Regions from separate parts of the Streptomyces sp. NPDC005794 genome, predicted to be linked through region 1. Evidence: predicted binding sites of a transcription regulator. Region 1 holds the regulator's gene; each other region holds the start of a gene.
The links. The regulator HrcA, encoded in region 1, represses chaperone genes, less so after heat shock. The targets are predictions, from matches to a motif close to TTNGCACTCNGNNNNNCNGAGTGCNAA.
Positions count from the first base shown of each region.

Region 2: the regulator HrcA is predicted to act here: its motif matches at 768-794, upstream of groES (co-chaperone GroES).
Region 3: the regulator HrcA is predicted to act here: its motif matches at 756-782, upstream of groL (chaperonin GroEL).

Region 1 covers NZ_JBIAIN010000004.1:96,087-98,353, reverse strand. The annotation lists gene ACFYQ5_RS07580 (MBL fold metallo-hydrolase) at 1-128, opposite strand, end outside; gene hrcA (heat-inducible transcriptional repressor HrcA) at 294-1,310, shown strand; gene dnaJ (molecular chaperone DnaJ) at 1,311-2,267, shown strand, end outside.
Region 2 covers NZ_JBIAIN010000031.1:28,509-30,775, forward strand. The annotation lists gene ACFYQ5_RS34085 (polysaccharide deacetylase family protein) at 1-659, shown strand, start outside; gene groES (co-chaperone GroES) at 950-1,258, shown strand; gene groL (chaperonin GroEL) at 1,357-2,267, shown strand, end outside.
Region 3 covers NZ_JBIAIN010000010.1:85,944-88,210, forward strand. The annotation lists gene ACFYQ5_RS17915 (cold-shock protein) at 349-555, shown strand; gene groL (chaperonin GroEL) at 984-2,267, shown strand, end outside.

The sequences.
Region 1 (2,267 bases):
GTGTCGTAGAGCAGCACGCCGTCCGTCCCGGCCACCAGTGCGGCGGTCGCGTCCCAGACGGGAAGGCGCCGCCGTCCCGAACCGTTGCTCAACCGCTCCCAGCCGAACTCTTCCCAAGAGACGTCCATACGGCGACGCTATCGGCAACGACCTGCGCAGTCCCGCGAAGGCGTGGCCGGTCGCCCTTGCCCCGGGCCCACCCCGCCCCCGTACACTGACCGGGGGGATTGCTGGCACTCGAACGCACAGAGTGCCAGGCAGACACCGGAGAACCACAGCTGGAGGTGTGCGCGGTGCTCAGTGAACGCAGACTCGAAGTGCTGCGCGCCATCGTCCAGGACTACGTCGGCACCGAGGAGCCCGTCGGCTCCAAGGCGCTCACGGAGCGGCACAGCCTCGGGGTCTCCCCGGCGACTGTCCGCAACGACATGGCGGTGCTGGAGGACGAGGGCTTCATCGCCCAGCCGCACACGAGTGCGGGTCGCATTCCGACGGACAAGGGCTACCGTCTCTTCGTCGACAAGCTCGCGGGCGTGAAACCCTTGTCGTCGCCGGAGCGCCGGGCCATTCAGAATTTCCTCGACGGCGCGGTCGACCTCGACGACGTCGTGGGCCGCACGGTACGGCTGCTCGCGCAGCTGACCAGGCAGGTCGCCGTCGTGCAGTACCCCTCGCTGACCCGGTCGACGGTCCGCCACGTGGAGCTGCTGTCGCTGGCTCCGGCCCGGTTGATGCTCGTACTGATCACGGACACGGGCCGGGTCGAACAGCGTATGATCGACTGCCCTGCACCGTTCGGTGACACGTCACTGGCCGATCTGCGGGCCCGGCTCAACAGCCGGGTCGTCGGACGACGCTTCGCGGACGTCCCCCGGCTGGTGCAGGACCTGCCGGAGTCCTTCGAGAGCGATGACCGGGGAACCGTCTCGACGGTGCTCTCCGTTCTTCTCGAGACACTGGTCGAAGAGACGGAGGAGCGGCTGATCATCGGCGGCACCTCCAATCTCACCCGCTTCGGGCACGATTTCCCTGTGATGATCCGGCCGGTGCTGGAGGCATTGGAGGAGCAGGTCGTGCTGCTGAAGCTGCTCGGTGAGGCAACGGATTCAGGCATGACCGTACGGATCGGGCACGAGAACGCCCACGAGGGCCTCAACTCCACGTCCGTCGTCGCGGTCGGCTACGGTTCGGGCGACGAGGCAGTCGCCAAACTCGGCGTGGTCGGACCGACCCGCATGGACTACCCCGGAACGATGGGAGCGGTACGCGCAGTGGCACGTTACGTCGGACAGATCCTGGCGGAGTCGTAAGTGGCCACGGACTACTACGCCGTACTCGGCGTGCGCCGCGACGCATCTCAGGACGAGATCAAGAAGGCATTCCGTCGGCTCGCCCGCGAGCTGCACCCGGATGTCAACCCGGATCCGAAGACCCAGGAGCGGTTCAAGGAGATCAACGCCGCTTACGAGGTGCTGTCGGACCCGCAGAAGAAGCAGGTCTACGACCTCGGCGGTGACCCGCTGTCCGCCTCGGGCGGCGGCGGTGGTGCGGGAGGGTTCGGAGCCGGCGGCTTCGGCAACTTCAGCGACATCATGGACGCGTTCTTCGGTAACGCCGCGCAGCGCGGGCCCCGTTCGCGGACCCGGCGCGGCCAGGACGCGATGATCCGGCTGGAGATCGACCTCAACGAGGCGGCCTTCGGCACGACCAAGGACATCCAGGTCGACACGGCGGTCGTCTGTACGACCTGCAGTGGCGAGGGCGCCGCACCCGGCACCTCCGCGCAGACCTGTGACATGTGCCGCGGCCGTGGCGAGGTCTCCCAGGTCACCAGGTCCTTCCTCGGCCAGGTCATGACCTCACGGCCCTGCCCGCAGTGCCAGGGCTTCGGCACGGTCGTCCCGACGCCGTGCCCCGAGTGCGCCGGCGACGGCCGCATCCGCTCGCGGCGCACCCTCACCGTGAAGATTCCCGCCGGTGTCGACAACGGCACCCGGATCCAGCTCGCGGGCGAGGGCGAGGTCGGCCCCGGCGGCGGCCCCGCCGGCGACCTGTACGTCGAGATCCACGAGCTCTCCCACGCCGTGTTCCAGCGGCGCGGTGACGATCTGCACTGCACGGTCACCATCCCGATGACGGCCGCGGCGCTCGGTACCCAGGTGCCGCTCGAGACGCTCGACGGTCTGGAGGAGATCGACATCAGGCCGGGCACCCAGTCCGGCCAGTCGGTCCCGCTGCACGGGCGCGGCATCACGCACCTGCGCGGT
Region 2 (2,267 bases), on a different contig from region 1:
CCCCCGCGCCGCCCGCCGTGAGGCCCCGCATCGCCACCCGTGAGGGGTTCGAGGTGGCGGGCGGTGAGTCGCTGCCGCCGGTCTTCACCACTGTCCCCACCGAGGAGCGCGTCGTCTTCCTGACGATGGACGACGGGGCGGAGAAGGACCCCGAACTGCTGCGGATGATGGCGGAGCTGAAGATCCCGTACAGCGCCTTCCTCAGTGACTACGTGGTGAGTGACGACTACGGCTACTTCAAGGACATGCAGGCCCGCGGCGTCACCCTCAGCAACCACACGCTCAACCACCGCTATCTCCCGGGGCTTTCGGCGGCCGAGCAGCGGCGGGAGATCTGCGGCGAGCAGGACAAGATCGAGAAGTACTTCGGGAAGCGGCCCACCCTCTTCAGACCGCCGTACGGCAACTACAACGGCGACACCCTGCGCGTCGCCAAGTCCTGCGGCATCAAGGCGGTGCCCCTGTGGGCCGCCGAGGCGTTCCCCGACCACATGGAGTGGCGCGAGTGGGACCAGGACCTGCACCCCGGCGACATCATCCTCACCCACTTCCGGGGGCGCGAGGACTGGGGGGGATCCATGGCCGACATGGTCCGCCGCGTCATGAAGACGGTCACGGACAAGGGGTACGCCGTGGCCCGGCTGGAGGACTACGTCTGAGCGGATGCGGCCGGTGCGCGCCTGATCCAGGGGCGCCGGAACACCGGGGCGGTCTCCCGCGTTGTCCGGTCGTGCGCCGGTCCCGCGGCGCCACGCGAGGGTGGTGAATTGGCACTCCGCTTGACCGAGTGCTAATCGCAGTCATAGTGTCAGTGCTGGCACTCCCCCAGGGAGAGTGCCAGCACAACTGCGCGACAGGGCAGGTCCGGCACCCGCGACGACGGATCGGTCCGATCGCCATCCCACAGACTGTTAAACCCCGTGAGATCTCCGAAGGGGGAGACCGGATCGTGTCGACCACCAGCTCCAAGGTTGCGATCAAGCCGCTCGAGGACCGCATTGTGGTCCAGCCGCTCGACGCCGAGCAGACCACGGCTTCCGGCCTGGTCATTCCGGACACCGCCAAGGAGAAGCCCCAGGAGGGCGTCGTCCTGGCCGTGGGCCCGGGCCGCTTCGAGAACGGCGAGCGCCTTCCGCTCGACGTCAAGACCGGCGACGTCGTTCTGTACAGCAAGTACGGCGGCACCGAGGTGAAGTACAACGGCGAGGAGTACCTCGTCCTCTCGGCGCGCGACGTTCTCGCGATCGTCGAGAAGTAATTCACCCACGTTTGCTTCTGTTCTGCGCCCCTGGCCCCCTGCGAAATGACTAGCCGGGTGGCGAGGGGCGCAGTTCGTTTGAGAGGACAGCTCAGCCCATGGCGAAGATCCTGAAGTTCGACGAGGACGCCCGTCGCGCCCTTGAGCGCGGCGTCAACAAGCTTGCCGACACGGTGAAGGTGACGATCGGTCCGAAGGGCCGCAACGTCGTCATCGACAAGAAGTTCGGTGCTCCCACCATCACCAACGACGGTGTCACCATCGCGCGCGAGGTCGAGCTCGACGACCCGTACGAGAACCTCGGTGCCCAGCTGGTGAAGGAGGTGGCGACCAAGACCAACGACGTAGCGGGTGACGGCACCACCACCGCCACCGTGCTCGCCCAGGCCCTCGTCCGCGAAGGTCTGCGCAACGTAGCCGCGGGCGCGTCCCCGGCCGCCCTGAAGAAGGGCATCGACGCCGCCGTGAAGGCCGTGTCCGAGGAGCTCCTCGCGACCGCCCGCCCGATCGACGACAAGGCCGACATCGCCGCCGTGGCCGCGCTCTCCGCGCAGGACCCGCAGGTCGGCGAGCTCATCGCGGACGCGATGGACAAGGTCGGCAAGGACGGTGTCATCACCGTCGAGGAGTCCAACACCTTCGGTCTGGACCTCGAGTTCACCGAGGGCATGGCCTTCGACAAGGGTTACCTGTCCCCGTACATGGTGACCGACCAGGAGCGTATGGAGGCCGTCCTCGACGACCCGTACATCCTGATCCACCAGGGCAAGATCGGCTCCATCCAGGAGCTGCTCCCGCTGCTGGAGAAGGTCATCCAGGCCGGTGCGTCCAAGCCGCTCCTGATCATCGCCGAGGACGTCGAGGGCGAGGCGCTCTCCACCCTCGTCGTCAACAAGATCCGTGGCACCTTCAACGCCGTCGCTGTGAAGGCCCCGGGCTTCGGCGACCGCCGCAAGGCCATGCTCGGCGACATCGCCACCCTCACCGGTGCGACCGTCATCGCCGAGGA
Region 3 (2,267 bases), on a different contig from region 1:
TGAGCACGGTAGAGTTGGGGAAGTCCCCGCAGCTGCCCCGGCCACCCGCATATGAGAATGCGCCCGGCCGCGACAAGAAGCAGCCAAAGTACGTGTACTCCTTGTGGCATAAGTGGCCTTTGTCGGGCCCGACTTGCCCGGGAATCTTATGAATTCCCCTCATGCGTGCGGCCATGTGTGCCCGGAATTCTCGTCCGATTGACCTGTTGCAGAGGGCAGTTGGGCAGATACATTCGGCCGCGGTCGACGCGTTCCGGCGCACGCCACCCTCTCCTGTCGGAGGGTGAGTTCTGACCCGGGCCCGCGAAGTGCGGGCTCGTGCAAGGGCCAGTAATAGGGGAGTTAGGCATGGCTCAGGGCACCGTCAAGTGGTTCAACGCGGAGAAGGGGTACGGCTTCATCGCGGTCGACGGTGGTGCGGATGTTTTCGTCCACTACAGCGCGATCCAGATGGACGGGTACCGCACCCTCGAAGAGGGTCAGCGAGTTGAATTCGAGATCTCGCAGGGCCAGAAGGGGCCGCAGGCAGACATGGTCAAGCTCGCCGTCGGCTGAGCTCGGCGCGGTCGGCCAACGACACCACTCACACACGCGGGGCCCGTACCTCCCACCGGGGTACGGGCCTCACGTGCGTCCGTGCGCCCCTCTCGGCTGCCCGTGTCCCGAAGAGGGCGCTCGCGCCCGCCCTCCCCGGGCTCTCGGCTTCGTTCGGCCGGGGGAGGTCCCATCCCCTCAGCGAGCCGTCCCCGAAGGCGCTTGCACTCTCAGGGGTCGAGTGCTAATCATTGGCGTTAGCACTCTCCAGGTGAGAGTGACAGAAACTTGGACCGGGCCGGTGAGGCCCGCAGGCCCAGTGGGGCAAGGAACCACTGAGCACGCTGGCCGTCCGTCGCGGGCGCCACTCGGTCCGGAGAAATCCTTCCCCAAGCTCTCAACTGCGTTCGAGCAGGGGAGACCCCATTAGTCCGGGAGGACCACTTCACATGGCCAAGATCATCGCGTTCGACGAGGAGGCACGGCGCGGTCTCGAGCGCGGGATGAACCAGCTCGCCGACGCCGTCAAGGTCACCCTCGGCCCCAAGGGCCGTAACGTCGTCCTCGAGAAGAAGTGGGGCGCGCCCACGATCACCAACGATGGTGTTTCCATCGCCAAGGAGATCGAGCTCGAGGACCCGTACGAGAAGATCGGTGCGGAGCTGGTCAAGGAGGTCGCCAAGAAGACGGACGACGTCGCCGGCGACGGTACGACCACCGCCACCGTTCTCGCTCAGGCTCTCGTCCGCGAGGGCCTGCGCAACGTCGCCGCGGGTGCCAACCCGATGGCTCTGAAGCGTGGCATCGAGAAGGCCGTCGAGGCCGTCTCCGCCGCTCTGCTGGAGCAGGCGAAGGACGTGGAGACCAAGGAGCAGATCGCTTCGACGGCCTCCATCTCCGCTGCTGACACCGAGATCGGCGCCAAGATCGCCGAGGCTATGGACAAGGTCGGCAAGGAAGGCGTCATCACCGTCGAGGAGTCCCAGACCTTCGGTCTGGAGCTCGAGCTCACCGAGGGTATGCGCTTCGACAAGGGCTACATCTCGGCGTACTTCGCCACCGACATGGAGCGTATGGAGACGTCGTTCGACGACCCGTACATCCTGATCGTCAACTCCAAGATCAGCAACGTGAAGGACCTCCTTCCGCTGCTCGAGAAGGTCATGCAGTCGGGCAAGCCCCTGCTGATCATCGCGGAGGACGTCGAGGGCGAGGCTCTGTCGACGCTGGTCGTCAACAAGATCCGTGGCACCTTCAAGTCCGTCGCCGTCAAGGCTCCGGGCTTCGGTGACCGCCGCAAGGCCATGCTCGGCGACATCGCCATCCTCACCGGTGGCACCGTCATCTCCGAGGAGGTCGGTCTCAAGCTGGAGAACGCCGGCGTCGACCTGCTCGGCACCGCTCGCAAGGTCGTCATCACCAAGGACGAGACGACCATCGTCGACGGTGGCGGCGACAGCGACCAGGTCCAGGGTCGCGTCAAGCAGATCCGTGCCGAGATCGAGAACTCCGACTCGGACTACGACCGCGAGAAGCTCCAGGAGCGCCTCGCGAAGCTGGCCGGCGGCGTGGCCGTCATCAAGGCCGGCGCCGCCACCGAGGTGGAGCTCAAGGAGCGCAAGCACCGCATCGAGGACGCGGTGCGCAACGCCAAGGCCGCCGTCGAGGAGGGCATCGTCGCCGGTGGTGGCGTGGCTCTGCTCCAGGCCTCGGCCGTCTTCGAGAAGCTCGAC